DNA from 3 places in the Desulfosporosinus meridiei DSM 13257 genome. Region 2 is predicted to be linked to each of the others. Evidence: riboswitches for the same ligand, from Rfam matches in the RefSeq annotation. Region 2 holds a riboswitch; each other region holds the start of a gene.
What was found. A riboswitch is a leader RNA that binds a small molecule or an ion and turns the genes downstream of it on or off. The one in region 2 is predicted to bind cyclic di-GMP.
Positions count from the first base shown of each region.

Region 1 (5,405 bases), 120 kb from region 2:
ATTTTGAACTATCTGAAGAGCAACAAGCCTTCCAAAGCCTTGCTTACAAATTTGCCCTGAAGGAATTTCCACCCTTCGCCCAAGAATGTGATCGCGAGGAAAAATACCCTCGAGAAGTCTGGCAAAAAGCCTGTGAAGCCGGGCTGGTGGGAATTGCTATTCCAGAAGAATATGGCGGCCCAGGAGGAGGCTGGATTGAAACAGCTTTAATCACAGAACAACTATCTCGGGTAGATTTGGGCCTTGGCCTAGCCGCTGTTGCAGCAACTTTCGGAGCAGAAAACATCATAAATTATGGCAGCGAAGAGCAGAAGAAGACCTATCTCCCCTTACTGCCGGCCGGGAAGGCAATTTTCGCCGGGGCCTATACCGAGCCAAACGCCGGGAGCGATGTGGCAGGAACCTCAACTCGCGCTGTTAAAGATGGTTCAGACTATATCATTAATGGCAGCAAAACCTTTATTACCAACGGAACAATTTGTGACTACATGGTGGCCCTATGCGTCACAAACCCTGACTCACCGAAAAAAACTCAGCGTCACAGTTTAATAATTGTTGATGCCAACAGCCCGGGGATTACTCGAATGAAAATCCACGGCAAGATGGGAATTCGTGCCTCGGATACAGCTGAAATCACCTTTGAAGATGTCCGAGTTCCTCAAGCCAATCTTGTCGGTAAAGAAGGAAATGGCTTTTACCAACTAATGCACTTCTTTGATCAGACCCGCATCATGGTTGCCTCTCAAGGGCTTGGTTTAGCTCAAGGGGCCTTAGATTTAGCCTTAAAATATGTTCAAGAACGCAAGACCTTTGGTGTCCCTCTGGCTGCTAACCAAGCCATCCAGTTCCAACTGGCCGAGATGGCAACACGAATAGAATTAGCCAGGAACATAATTTATAAGGCCGCTTGGAAGGCGGATAATGGACAGCTGGATCCTGCACTTAATGCCATGGCCAAATTCTATTCCGGTGAAACCGCAGTCTGGGTTACTGACAAAGCTTTACAAATGCATGGCGGCTATGGTTATATCGACGAATATGATATTCAACGTTTTTATCGCGATGCTAAGATTTTAGAAATTTATGAAGGTGCCAAGGAGATCGAGAAAATTACCATTGCCAAACGCTTGTTTTAAGACTTTCTTCTGGTCTGGAAGCAGAAAAGCGGAAAACCCACTTATATAATTGGTATCTCAAAATTGATGAAAAACTCCCTGTTAATAATTAAAGTGAGGCTATTGGATTATTAAAAAACCAATAGCCTCACTTAATATACACAATTCAGCCTAGAGTTCGAGTTTTCCTGATCCTCAAACCGCCGGTTAACTCGCTAAAATATTTTGACCTAAGAGTTAGGGCACATACTTAAAATCTATCGATGCTATGAACTTTGTCAAGTCCTTTGACAAATCACATATCCTACCACTGTTTAAGAAATTGCCATACTTATCAAACAAGACTTTAATGATCGGACGACTGGGGTAGCTTTTTTGAACCTTTATTACCGTGCCGACCTCTCCGGTGTTTAAGGTGACAATTGAACCTTTGGGATAAAGTACTAAACATTGCAGAAAGCTCTTAACGATATTTTCATTAAAATCTTCACCCGAACCGGCAATGATTAATTCTAAGGCATAATAGGGTGGCAGCCCTTTTCTATAGGGGCGATCACTAATCAGAGCATCAAACACATCTGAAACTGCAACTACTTGCGCGTTAATAGTAATCGCCTGCTGACTTACTCCATCAGGATAACCATGGCCATTCCAGCGCTCATGGTGGTGTCTAATAATTGAAAGCACCTCAGCGGATAAATCCGCCTCTTTAAGCATCTCCTCACCGATAAGGGGATGCTTCTTTATAATCTCTAATTCCTTAGCCGTCAATTCTGAGGGCTTATTCAAAATCTCAGGAGGTATTGATCCTTTACCTATATCATGCAACAACGCACCTAGGGTTAAATCTCTTAGGGTTTGTCCGGCAAAACCGATTTGCATCCCTATAAGTGTGGCTAAAATTGCCACGTTCACGGAGTGGATGTAGGTATCGTCATCGAACTGACGAAACTTATTTAGATCTATGTATACTTGATCGGCTCCTTCCAGCTCATGGATAATCTTATCCACAGCAGATAAGGTCTTATACAAATGATCGACACTAAAAAGACACATATTTTCAAAAACTTCTCTTATGTTACCCACAATATCTTGGTATTCAGATTCATCAAATTTGTAGGTTTTATTACACCTTTGAGATTTATTCAGCTTATATTTTAAGGTGTAAAGCTTGCGTTTCCGGAGAAGTTCTAGAATATTCGCTGTGATAGGCTTGCCTTTAGATAACAAAAGTATTCCTTGTTTATCAAACAAATCAAGCGAAGAAAGCTCTCCAACTTGGAATATTGCCGTCGATAAAGGTTCCAAATAAGTTATCAAAACCACAATTCCTCCTAAAAACAAAAAAAGCTGACATAATTCAGCGAAACTTCTTATCTATTCGATAACCCGGCTGTCTTCACACATGTGTAAGACCCGTGGCTTTGCGTCCTCAGTTCTCACTGAGTTTGCCTTTATCGCAGAATTACGATATTGATATTACCTAAGTACTACGTACATAGGTCTTTGTACCTAATATATCATACTACATATACAAATTATATACTTTTTTCTTAAAACTTCCCTCATTTTACCTTCAATAACCGAATTTCTACATAAATATTCTTAATTATATTAAAGATAAAATTTTAATCTTCAGGGAATTAAGTGTGTAAAATTAACTATGCCGCCGCAAGTTAATTTTACACAGCCTACCGTATCTGCCACTGAATCAGGCTAAAGCTCCTTTCTCAACCTAGGATCCAAAAAGTCCCTTAAGCTGTCCCCTATGAAATTCGTTCCTACTGCCATTGTGAGAATCGCTAAGCCAGGAAAAGTCCCAATCCACCAATAGTTAAAATTCAATACGCCATCGGCAACCATTGCTCCCCATTCCGGAGTGGGGGGAGGAGAACCTAACCCTAAAAAGCTCAAGCCCGAAAAAAGAAGAATCGCATTGCCAAAATCCAGAGTTGCCAAGACTAAAACCGGTCCAACGCTATTGGGGAGAATCTCGTTAAAAAATATTCTAAAATGGGAGGCACCCAGGGATTTGGCCGCTTCCACATACTCATTCTCTTTGTTGGCAATAACCATACTGCGCATTACTCGAGCATAGTTAGGCCACCAAATGATCGCCATTGCCAACAGAGTATTATACAGGCTGGGACCTAAGGCAGCTGCGATAGTCATAGCTAAAATAATACCGGGGAAGGCCATGACCATTTCTGAGATTCTCATCATGATTTCATCAGTAAGTCCACCAATATAGCCGGCAATACCGCCATAGATCATTCCAACAAAGGACGCCAGAATAATAGTCGCCAGTCCGGCAATCAGAGAGATGCGGCTGCCCATCAATACACGACTAAAAACATCTCGGCCGATGCTGTCCGTACCAAACCAATGAAGACTGCTGGGGGCTTGAAAGCGATGGGCCAGATCTTGGGCCAAATAGTTATAAGGGGTAATCAAGGGCGCCACCAGAGCAATTACAATCCACAAAGAACATACAATTATCCCTATCGAAAACAGAAAGTTGTTTTTCATAATTCGCAGCAGCATATTAATGATACCTCACTCTGGGGTCAAGAATTCCATAAAGAATGTCCACGAGCAAATTAATCACAACATAGTTAATGGAAATCAAGATTGATACCCCAATGATAGCAGGAAAATCCAAATTCCCTGCTGCCTTATAGGCATATTGCCCGATACCAGGCCAGGCAAATATCGTTTCTACTAACACCATACCACCTAGAAGGTTGCCAAACCCTATACCTATGACCGTAACAACAGGAATTAAGGCATTTCCTAAGGCATGACGCATGATAATCATTTTTTCCGTCAGACCTTTTGCCCTTGCCGTACGAATGAAATCTAAGGACATAACTTCCAGCAGACTGGAACGAGTTGTACGAGTAATCAAGCCCATGGTAAAAGAGCCCAAGACCAACCCGGGTAAAAGCAAATGCCATAAAGCATCCCTGGCCAAACTCCAATTTCCAGCCAGAAGAGCGTCAATAACGTAAAGGTGAGTCACTTCAACGGGCGGCTTCAGATAAGGGCTTATTCGCCCAGGGCCTGGAGCTATTCCAAAATGTACATAAAACAGCAGTAAGAACATAAGTCCCAACCAAAAACTAGGTACAGATACTCCTAAAACAGAAATACCCCTAATCAGTTGATCCATTGCGCTATTGCGCTTAATGGCCGAAATAATTCCAAACAGCATACCAAAAATAATGGCAATAATAATTGAGAAAATCGCTAATTCAATAGTGGCGGGAAAATAGTCCTGCAAATCATCCAGTACCGGCCGCTGAGTTCTGATAGAGGTACCTAAATCACCCTGAACCAAATTGCCGACATAGATAAAATATTGAGTGTACAAGGGTTTATCCATCCCCCACTTGGCTTTAAAAGCCTCTACCATTTCAGGGTTATCAATATTTCTCTGACTTAAATTGGCCAAAACCGGGTCACTGGGCACTGAGTGAGAAATGACAAAGACAACCAGGGAAACTCCTATGACCAGGAACACTAAGAAAAACAATCTTCTTGCTATATACTTGAGAAGTCCCAACGATATTCACCCCCTCAGGCCTGTTCAATCAAACTAACTTCTAGGGAGGGCAGATGCGATATGCATCTGCCCTCTAGGTTATTATTTTGCTGAAACATTTTTTAAATTTATTTTGTAGAGATCAATATAGTCTGTACCTTTGATGTTATCACGAGTTGCGTAATGACGAGCATGCTGGAGTAAGACATCAAAGGCACTATCTTCATCCATCATTTTTTGAATATCTTCAAGGTTCTTGATGCGGGCAGCTTTGTCTACCTCTACCGCTGCTTTCTTACCCAATTCTACTAATTTAGGATTCATTTCAGCTGTCCAATTAGCACGCAGACCTACGGGGTTCCCGGGTAAAAACGCTAATTGAGTGTTTGGATCCGGATAGTCAGGGCCCCAATACCAAAGGGACAAGGCCTGAGTGCCTTTACGATAGGGGTCCAGGGCTACCATAATATCAGAGGTTTTGATTTCTGTTTCAATACCTATTTGCAGCAAATCGTTCTGGATCTTTTGAGCCAAGGTCGGTAAATCCATACCCTCAACTGCCAAAGTAGCTACTTCCAAGGTAGTCTTAAAGCCTTTTTCATAACCGGCTTTTTTCATTAACTCTTTCGCCTTCTCGATATCTTGAGCAGTTTTGGGATCTCGTGGAGGCAGAGTTCCTAAAAATCCGACTTGGAAGGGCGCTACAGGTGTTATCGAACCTTCACCGGCTATTGTCTGCATTCCTC
Region 1 covers NC_018515.1:3,206,785-3,212,189, forward strand. The annotation lists gene DESMER_RS14775 (acyl-CoA dehydrogenase family protein) at 1-1,136, shown strand, start outside; gene DESMER_RS14780 (HD-GYP domain-containing protein) at 1,353-2,441, opposite strand; cyclic di-GMP riboswitch class I at 2,496-2,578, opposite strand; gene DESMER_RS14785 (ABC transporter permease) at 2,832-3,659, opposite strand; gene DESMER_RS14790 (ABC transporter permease) at 3,661-4,680, opposite strand; gene DESMER_RS14795 (ABC transporter substrate-binding protein) at 4,762-5,405, opposite strand, start outside.
Region 1: another riboswitch for cyclic di-GMP. It lies ahead of DESMER_RS14780 (HD-GYP domain-containing protein); the one in region 2 lies ahead of DESMER_RS14270 (hypothetical protein).

Region 2 (5,405 bases):
TTTTAGTGCCGGAAGAACAGCTGACCAAATGTGCAGGTTACAGCCAGTCTTTGCAATCAATCAGTTATATTGTCAGCCCGGCAATTGCAGCTTTGCTATATTCCATTTGGGATTTGAATTTTATCATAGCGCTTGACGTATTAGGGGCTGTAATAGCATGTATAACTGTAGCCCTTGTGAATATTCCGGAACTCAACGCAGAACAACGTCCCATAAAGAAAAAATTTATGGAAGAAATGAAAGATGGCTTTGCTGCTTTGAAGGAAAATAAAGGATTGTTTGCCCTGCTTTTAATAGGAACTTTGTATATGTTTGTCTATATGCCAATAAATGCCCTCTACCCACTGATGAGTATGAGCTATTTTAATGGAACACCTATACACGTTTCAATCACAGAGATAGCTTATGCTGCCGGAATGCTGGCAGGGGGACTGTTGTTAGGACTTTTAGGCGGATTTCAGAAACGAATTAAACTAATGGCTGCTTCAATTTTTCTTATGGGGTTAAGTTTAACTGTTTCTGGAATTCTTCCTTCAAGTGGTTTTGTGATATTTGTTTTGTGTTGTACGACTATGGGGCTTTCTGTTCCGTTTTACAGTGGTATTCAAATGGCTCTTTTTCAAGAAAAAATTAAGCCGGAATATTTAGGACGAGTTTTTTCTCTTACAGGAAGCATCATCTCCCTCGCTATGCCTATGGGCTTAATCCTCTCGGGACTCTTTGCCGATAGAATTGGTGTAAACCATTGGTTTCTGATATCAGGGATTTTAATTATCGGTATTGCTATACTTTGTTCACTGATTCCGGTCATCAGACTATTAGATCAAAAAAACATTAAAGGTTAAAGAGGCATACAGAGAGATAGAGTTAAAAAACAATTATTTTGAAAACAGCGGAGCAAGCACAAAATGTGTCTGCTCCGCTTGCCACGTGTAGGGGGTGTCGCAATTCTATTAAGAAGAAATTTGCGACCCCCTAATCAAGAGCACCTTTATGATGCGGCTATTCATAGGATTTAGTCAGCTGGCAAAATGAATCAGTTTATTATTTTTCCTGGACTAGGTGCTTGGCGTAAATTTTTAGCATTTCCATCGCTTCGCAATTTGGACAGACGTTAATTTCTCCTCCAGAATTCGCATTATCATATTCCTGCTCGCATTTCGGGCATATAGGGCATTTCTGATCTGCACTCATTTCACATTCCCACTTTCTTATTTCTTAAATAACTGCACATGTATATCCAGAATCATGTTCTATAACTTAGGAAGTTATTTGATCCTCTAAATATTGTATGCATCAATAAGTGATTCAAGCATTGGACAAACGGACTGAAGAATTGAAAATTGAGTTAAAGCGGCTCATTATGATAAGGTAAACGAATCAAAGGTGGAGTCAGTGGCAGTGCTATATCGGGGGTGAGTGAAAGCATTGGTATAGGCGGATTTGAGAAGTGTGTGTTCTTTTTATGGTGACAGAGTGTGTACGGAAATATATTGATCTGAATCTTTTTTTATTGGGTTATTTTTACTTTAGAGGAAGGATGCGAGGGGAAAAGAGTAGAAATATTAGAGTGGAATGATTCAGCTGTTCCCGGCACTTAGCGGATAAAATGCTAGGGTAGTAAATTTCATTTGAGTAATCATTTATTTGAGATGTGGAGAAAAGGATAATGGCACGTAGGTTGCTAAGCGAAGTACACCCAATATTCTACTTTTTATCGGTATGGTTTCGGAGATTGATAACATATTTAAAGTGGAGCTTTGAGGGTAAAACGTTTGCTTCTCTAAAAAGTACCGAAAAGCTACCATATCGAGTGAAGAAACATCAGTCTGTACTGATTAGAAAACTCGGTGATACAGACCTGCAGTTGCAACATAACAAAGTTAAAAATCTCTCAATAGCGATTGGGCGGATTGATGGCATTATTATAAGGCCTGGTGAAACATTTTCTTTTTGCAAACTAGTAGGACTCACAACTAAGCGTAAGGGATATTTACCAGGTATTTTGTTGTCTTGTGGAGAAGCAAAGCCTGGCATTGGTGGTGGTATCTGTCAAATAGCTAACCTAATCCATTGGTTGGTTATTCATAGTCCTTTGACTGTTACCAAACGGTATCATCACAGTTTCGATCCTTTTCCAGATGACAGAAGGGTGTTGCCCTTTGGTAGTGGGGCAACCGTTTTTTATAACTATATAGACTATCAGTTTATGAATTGTACCGCATATACTTTCCAACTAAGACTTTGGCTTTCGGAGAAGTGCTTAGAAGGAGAACTGAGGGTCGATCAGAACCTAGACTTTGCTTATCATGTATTTGAGAAAGACCATCAGTTTTTAAAAATTGGGAATAAATATTTCCGAAAAAATGAAATATGGAGAAATAAAATAATTAGAAGGAAAAGCGGGGAAATATTAGAGACTGAATTAGTAACAAAGAATTTTGCTGAGGTCAAATATGTACCAGACACCTATGAGCAGTCGGATGAGTTGAAGCAGCCAAGAGGCGTTTATGAAGATTAATAAAAAATAAATGCAATAATGATAAAAAGGTCCTATTAATAATGGTACAAAAGACCTATTCCTATGGTATAATTGACCCAATAAATATACCAGTGACGACATTAGCAAACTTGAGCGAAAGCCAAGGACGCAAAGCCATGGGTCTTCCAGTTGTATAACTGATGATTGCCAGGTTACCGAATCACCGAATCAGTTAAACCTACAGTCGTCACAGCCAAGAAGGTGTGGCGATTTTTCTATGAAGAATGAAGAAGTTATCTGATTATATTTCCTGGCTTTTGGAGACGAAGTGTGGGGGGGTGTTAAAGTGCCAATAATATCGGTTATTTGCTATCTTTGTACTCTAATGTTCTATACCATGGGATATTTAAAAGTGTTGGAGCTCAATGCAGGTCACGTGAGTACTCGTGTTTCTACTACTTATGTATCTCAAGCAACGAGTTATTTTGTTTTAACAATCTTCTTTGCTTTATACGGTTCCCTTTTATTTTACGTTAAGACTATTAAGGATAAAGAGATTAAAATAATGACGCCGAATTTAGACTTAAAGCACCCTAAGAAAACGGATATTAGAAGACGAGCAAGCTGATCCAAAAGCACAGATTCAAAATCACGTCCTTTAACAAAGGCCCGTTGAGTGCTCATGACTGAGAGCTCAACGGGTCTTTGTTAAAGGATTGATAGAAGCGACAGAGGATTCTCATGAAACATCTTCTGTCCTAGGCAATGATTCCTTGCCTAGTGACAAAAGACGATTTATTAATATTTAGATAAGAAAAACCAGCTATTTGCGGTGATTGCTTTTTATGCGTTCTTTTTGGCATTATATTACGTATTTGTTTACATTTTTTCAGCATAGGAGTATTATATTCAACAGTTTCATCAAACATTGATTCCATCGGCAAGTCAACACTAACCTAGCATAGAAGCGGTATTGAAAGGAATGTCGGACTTGAGAGGCGATAGGCAGAAGGTTTGTTTTACGTATCAATATGAGAGTTTTTATCATGAACAGGGCATTCTAAATTAAGCATCTATATAGGTGGTGTTGAAAATCAAATATGCTTTTAAACGTTATTTAATTGGCCGTCCTTTAAGATCAACTGAAATAGGAGAACAAAAACTTAACAAGAAAAAAGCCTTGGCGATACTTTCGTCTGATGCTCTATCCTCCGTAGCGTATGGCCCGGAACAAATATTGATTGTACTGGTAACAATTGGAGCCACGGCCATTTGGTATTCAATTCCGATAGCAATGGGAGTCCTTGTTTTATTAGCAGCGTTAATTTTATCTTATAGGCAAGTTATCTTTGCTTATCCACATGGCGGTGGAGCATATGTTGTATCTAAAAACAATTTGGGGGTTAATTTTGGACTAATCGCAGGCGGTTCTTTGTTGGTAGATTATATTTTAACAGTTGCTGTCAGCGTTTCAGCGGGTACTGATGCAATTACCTCCGCGTTTCCGACATTACATAATCATAATGTCAGTATTGCCATCTTTTTTGTTGTTTGTATTACACTTCTTAATTTAAGAGGAGTAACAGAATCCGCTTCTATTTTAGCCTATCCGGTTTATTTGTTTGTTGTAGCCTTAGTAATATTAATTGGTGTTGGTTTATATAACATCTTTACCGGCCAAGTACAACCTGGACTGCATACCCCCATAGGAACCCCTGTGGCTGGAATTAGTTTGTTTTTACTCCTAAAAGCCTTCGCTTCGGGAAGTTCTGCATTAACAGGTGTTGAAGCCATTTCGAATGCTATCCCTAACTTCAAAGACCCTGCGCCCAATAATGCAGCTAAAACCTTAATTGCAATGGGAACACTCTTGGCGATATTATTCTCTGGAATTGTTTGCTTAGCCTATTATTACGGAATAACCCCTGTAGTAGAACAAACAGTTGTATCCCAAATTGCTGAAACTATCTTTGGGCGTAACTGGATGTATTACTTTATTCAGGGTACTACCGCATTAATTTTAATCCTTGCAGCGAATACAGGGTATACAGCTTTTCCATTACTGGCTGTCAATCTTGCCAAAGACAAATTTATCGCAAGAATGTTTACCGTACGAGGAGACCGTCTGGGATACTCGAATGGGATTATTATCCTGGGATTATTTTCCATAATTTTAATTATTGTATTTGAAGGGGAAACAGAACATCTTATCCCACTTTATGCTATTGGGGTTTTTATTCCTTTTACTTTAGCCCAGTTAGGCATGATGAAAAAATGGATTCGTGAGAAGCCAAAAGATTGGACTTCAAAACTTATTATTAATTCGTTAGGTGCTCTTATTAGCCTTATTGTAACGGTAATGTTTTTCTTAACGAAATTTCTACAGGTATGGCCAGTCCTAGTCTTCTTACCGATTATTATTTATCTGTTTCATAGTATTCATAGGCACTACGAAAAAATCGCCGATCAATTGCGTATTTCACCCCATGAACCAGCTATTCCAATTGAAGGGAACGTAATCATTGTCCCTGTTGCAGGAATTACCCGGGTGGTAGAGAAATCCTTAAACTATGCAAAATCCTTATCTGCTCAGCAAATTATTGCGGTCTATGTATCATTTGATAGAGAAGATGAAAAGAAGTTAGAACAAAAGTGGGATAAGTGGCAGACTGGCGTTCGCTTAGTCACATTACATTCTCAATATAGAAGTATTATTCAACCGCTATTTAAATTTATGGATACCGTCGAGCATAAAGCTAAAGAGTTTAATTATCAAGTTACAGTGATTATCCCGCAATTTATTCCCAAAAAAGGTTGGCACAATATTCTCCATAACCAATCGAGTTTACTTATCCGAGCCTTCTTACTTTTTAGAACGGATTTAGTTGTTATCACAGTTCCCTATCATCTAAAAGAATAGTTT
Region 2 covers NC_018515.1:3,082,897-3,088,301, reverse strand. The annotation lists gene mef(A) (macrolide efflux MFS transporter Mef(A)) at 1-845, shown strand, start outside; gene DESMER_RS14275 (VanW family protein) at 1,670-2,521, shown strand; cyclic di-GMP riboswitch class I at 2,615-2,702, shown strand; gene DESMER_RS14270 (hypothetical protein) at 2,829-3,110, shown strand; gene DESMER_RS14265 (APC family permease) at 3,576-5,402, shown strand.

Region 3 (5,405 bases), 2.3 Mb from region 2:
ATGAAGTAACTCCACCCATCGAAATGCTTACCCGACCCCCTTGGGCCCCAGAAATTGAAATTGGACTTTTTGCCAGCCGTTCTGCGAAAAGGCCCAACCCTTTGGGTTTAAGTATTGTTAAGCTAAAAGAAATACACGGCAACGAGCTAATAATTTCCGGAATTGATGCCTATGACGGAACTCCCGTGCTTGATATCAAGCCTTATATCGGCTTCTTAGACAGCAAAGAGGATGCTAATAATGGTTGGCTTGATGCTCTTCCTGATAGAAAACATACTATGGCTCATGCTCTGGGCCTTGCCCATAGCCATAGCCACAATCATGACCATCATCATGAACAGGAACCCCTTAGTCATACAAAAAACCCCCATAGTCATAACGACTAGGTTCATCAAACTTATTAAATGTCGCACTTATTAAACTAATCCTCAGTCTAGGGGCATTGAATTTTTTTATCTCAACATTCCATGTTGACTGTTAGTAAAACGAGTTTATTAAAGCATAACCTTAGTCCAGATTAAATTAATAGGAAGCGAACCAGCAGAAAAGCGAGAGGCTAAATGGCATTTTATTGCACATTTAGCCTCTTTGACTATCAAAAGTCTATTTGGGGACATATTTAATGTTTTGGATTAGGCTGTGGTTGAGAGTATTGTGGGTTATTCCGCGTATTGTCATTATACCCAGGCTGAACTTCCCTAGCTCCCGCTTGTTGAGGGTCTTTACCATACTGAGCAGGTCCACCATATTTCTCATTAGGGTTTTCTTCATAAGAAAACTCATTACCTTGGTTCCAAGGCCCTCTGCTGTCCCCTTGACCTGTTGACATATTCATGTATTTCTTTGAGAAATCGGAATCCCGGAAGTCTTTATTTACTCCAGTTCCTTTTATGGTCTCCAGGGCTTGCATGAAGGAAAAATTATGGGATTCCTCACGACTTAATAGGAATCGAATCATATCTTTCACACCGGCATCATCGGTTTGCTGAAGAAGACGCTCATAAACTAACTTAGCTCTGAGTTCCGCTCCGGCATTGGAAGAAAGATCTGTATAGAGATCCCCGGTGGAATTTACAAAGTTTGCCGTCCAAGGTACTCCGGCAGAGTTTACCAGAAGGGGGCCGCCTCCAAGTAAGGCCATATGATTTGCCGAAAAGTCTTTAGGAATATTGTCGACGGGGCCAATCAGCATCGCCAGGCACTCACCCACCATCTCTAGATGGCTTAATTCTTCTGCAGCAATGTCTTGGAGCAAATCTCGTATCTTTGGATCATTACACCCTAAACTCTGGGAAAAATACTGCATGGCTGCTTTTAGTTCACCATTGCCGCCACCAAATTGTTCAAGTAATAATACGGCAAACCGAGGATCCGGTTTATCCACATGTACGGTATATTCCATATCTTTGACATGTTTAAACACCTATAAAACCTCCTTTGTAATATGTTTATCAATAGTTGCGCAAAGTGGCTTGTGGTGCGCATTCCAAGACTTTTAACCCATTGTTAGGATGTAACATATTCAACGATAATATACTTGTTTGAAAAATATTAATCGAGAGGTCTGTCATTGAACTAAATATACAGATAACCAAAAAGGAGAGCAAATGAGCTCTCCTTTCGTATATCTTAAAAGGGTTCCTGCACAACATTCTAAAAATTCCATATTATGTTATATCATAAAAGGGGAGCTGTTCATATGCTACTTGACTTACTTTCCTATGATCCATCAATTATTGCTTCGAGAGATCGACCACGTTATTACCCTTCCACGTATTTCTATACATTTTATCCTTTTAGATGGTATCGATAAATTTACTATACAAAGCGCCGGCTAATTACTAATTACCGGCGTCTTTTTTATGCTCCAACAGCTCCTCTACTCCCACATTAAGGTAGGTACAGAGTTTATCTAGGATATCTATTCGTTATTAACTAGGTCATTAATTGAGACACCTAGTCCTGCAGCCAATTGTACAAGCTCACTTATACGAGGAATCCTTGATCCAGCCTCTATGCTGATAAGGTGTTTCAAGTTGACCCCAACATTAGAGGCTAAATCTTCTCTGGTTAAATTACATTTATTTCTGTAGTGGACTATCCGCCTACAGACGGTTTCATTAATTATGATCAAATAATAATTCACCTTCTCACACGCTCTTATATTGGCTTTTTCTGCAATGCTTAGTCTTTATCCTCTATACAGATCAAAAATAGGAAAAAGGTCCTATCTTTTAAAAAAAGCCCCCACCGTTCCCGGTGAAGACCAAGTATAGAGAAGGGATTTCTGTCGAGGTGTATATTCCTGCCCACCTTTGTTAACCATAATGCCAACAGATGCTAATCATGTTTTGGGAGGCTTCTACATATAATGAAACTTAATCTCCCCTATCTATATTATTATTTAACGTTTGCATTTGGATTATTGTTTTTAATTCTAGTTTTCATTCCAAAGCAAGAACTTAGGAAACTATTTTGGTTTGGAATATTGTGGGGATCGGGTTTAGACTTTATTGTTGAACATCTCTACCATTTTGTTAATTTAACTAGGTACCAGCATGCGGAACCCTTTAATGTCGGCATTCTCCCTCTATGGACGATTTTAGCGTGGGCACCGGCAGTAATGCTGTTTATTTACTTTCTACCCCAACGAAGGGAAAGATATATTTATTGGGTTTATGTAATAATTTGGAGTTCATTTATCTGTTCTGTCGCGGTCATTTTGAAACAAATTGGACTATTGGTGTTTATTAATGGTGGCCCGTGGATCTGGTTTATAGGAAGCTTTGTCTTCCTATCTCTTATGTCCAAGTATTATCAGTTTCTTGAGGCAACCAGACCAAGCTTGTAACCTTATAGGACGATCTAGCATAGTATATTTTAGGGGCAATAATAAGACATCTATTTAAAAGGGGAGAGTTTTGGGCAGCTCTCTCCTATTTACATTTTCCAACTAACACAAAAAAGCCTCCAAAGCATGAAGGTTGTCCGCATCGATTAGGCTTTGGACCCATTGGCCAACTTCGTCCTGGTTATTAACATTCATTCGACATTCCGGACAACATAACCCTTTCAACAAAAGAAAAATAATTCTTCCTGCAAACGGGGCATAAAAAAAGAACCGGCTCAATTCTCGTTCTCTCTGAAAATCAAATCAATAAACCAAAAATAAAAGATAGTATCTGATTTACATTTAACTTTTATCCGTAGTATATAAGAATTTGTAATTATGATCCTTTTGCTTTGGTAATAACTTAAGCAAATACCAATTATTATACTTGACGATTAAAAGAAACATTTGGTATACTACGGATGATTTTGTAATCCGTAAAAGTTGAATAGTCCAAGTTCGGTTGGGGTAAACTTCGCGAAAGCGAAGGACGCTAAAGTCATGGGTCTAAGGCTAAATTCAAAGGGCTGCTAATACCTTTGAGGGCTATGATCGCCAGACTACAAGCACAGAACTTCTCTGGGGAGAGCGGTCTTTTTAGATTGCTCTCTTCTTGTTTTAGGAAGAATCATCCCTACTGCTGCATTGTAGATTGATTTACTATTGAGCATTATTCTTATACCGAGGCCTAATAGTAATAATCGAAGTAGTTATTTAGTGTTTGTTAAGGAGGTAATTGAACATTGACTTAATTGTAGTAGAATTTTTATTCTGACCTATGGACTAATTCTTACATCGTGTAGTATTTAGTCTTGCGAACTGTGGAGCGATACGCAAGTTCAGCAGTGTTATTAATGCAAAAAGTGGTAATTCGATAGAATGCTACAAAAGTCACTAACCCGTAAATATTCACATTCATAATGTTATTAGCTGATATAGAATTTTTCATTTTTGAGGAGGGGCATATGAAACAAACGGGTAACGGACAGGTAAAACAGATGGGTATCGGACGGGCATTTAGCGCAAATTTTCTCGGTCATGCTCCGAGCTGGTACAAAACAACAATTCTTGCTTTTCTGGTATTAAACCCTATTTTAATGTTTACCGCCGGTAAGTACATTACTGGGTGGGTCTTGATTGTCGAATTTATTTTTACCTTGGCAATGGCGCTAAAATGTTATCCCCTCCCTGCGGGCGGACTTCTGGCCATCGAAGCCGTTGTGATTGGGCTGACCAACCCCCATTCCATCTATCACGAAGTAGAACTGAACCTGCCGGTCATTCTGCTTCTGATGTTCATGGTTGCCGGGATCTATTTTATGAAAGAAGGTCTTGTGTATCTATTCACCAAGATCCTTACTAAAGTACGCTCTAAAGTAGCCCTGGCCTTCCTGTTCTCTATAATGGGTGCAGTTCTTTCCGCTTTTCTCGATGCCCTAACCGTAACGGCAGTAATTATAGCCGTAGCCTATGGATTCTACAACATCTTCCACAAGTTTGCTTCCAGCGAAAAAGTATTCGACACCTATGATATCAATCACGACCATATCATTGATGACATATACCAAGAAGACCTAAACCAGTTCCGGGGTTTTCTGCGCAATCTGATGATGCATGGCGCTGTGGGTACTGCCCTGGGCGGAGCAACAACACTGGTTGGTGAACCACAAAATTTACTCATCGGCTCCATTATGAAATGGGACTTCGTTGATTTCTTTTTAAACAGCGCACCTGTCTCTATCCCGGTACTGATCGCTGGTCTCCTGACCGCCATTACCCTTGAAGTCACCAAGTTTTGGGGATACGGTTATCAGCTTCCTGCGTCTGTTCGAAAGGTTATGGAAGATGATGCCAAAGCCAAAGATGCTGCCATGGATACTCGCGGACGTATCCGTTTGATTGCTATGGCTGTATGCGGCATCTTACTGATCTTCTCCTTAGCCTTGCACCTGGCAGAAGTCGGTATTATTGGTCTGATGATTATCATTTTGCTTACCGCTTTCAACGGGGTTATTGAAGAAGGGCGCATCGGTCATGCCTTTGAAGAAGCAATGCCCTTTACTGCGCTGCTGATCGTATTTTTCTCCATCGTTGCCGTTATTCATGACCAGCATCTGTTTACACCGATCATTCAGTGGGTACTGCACCTGGAAGGACAGGATCAGCTTGTCGCTTTCTTTGCGGCCAACGGTGTCCTTTCGGCAATCAGTGACAATGTATTTGTGGCTACTGTCTATATGACTGAAGCACAGAAAGCCTTTGAAGCCGGCGGCATTGCCTTGGATCATTACAACAAGATGGCAGTTTCCATCAACATGGGGACAAACATCCCTTCCGTTGCTACACCAAACGGTCAGGCGGCGTTCCTGTTCCTGTTGACTTCTGCCCTTGCTCCGCTAATTCGCCTGTCTTATATGGAAATGGTGAAACTAGCACTGCCTTACACCGTCGTCATGTCAGTTACAGGTGTACTGGCAACTATGTATCTGTTGTAAACTTAAAGGTATAGTATTGT
Region 3 covers NC_018515.1:489,690-495,094, reverse strand. The annotation lists gene tsaA (tRNA (N6-threonylcarbamoyladenosine(37)-N6)-methyltransferase TrmO) at 1-386, shown strand, start outside; gene DESMER_RS02285 (manganese catalase family protein) at 620-1,423, opposite strand; gene DESMER_RS24885 (helix-turn-helix domain-containing protein) at 1,842-1,919, opposite strand; gene DESMER_RS02280 (helix-turn-helix transcriptional regulator) at 1,922-2,146, opposite strand; cyclic di-GMP riboswitch class I at 3,348-3,458, shown strand; gene nhaB (sodium/proton antiporter NhaB) at 3,856-5,385, shown strand.
Region 3: another riboswitch for cyclic di-GMP. It lies ahead of nhaB (sodium/proton antiporter NhaB); the one in region 2 lies ahead of DESMER_RS14270 (hypothetical protein).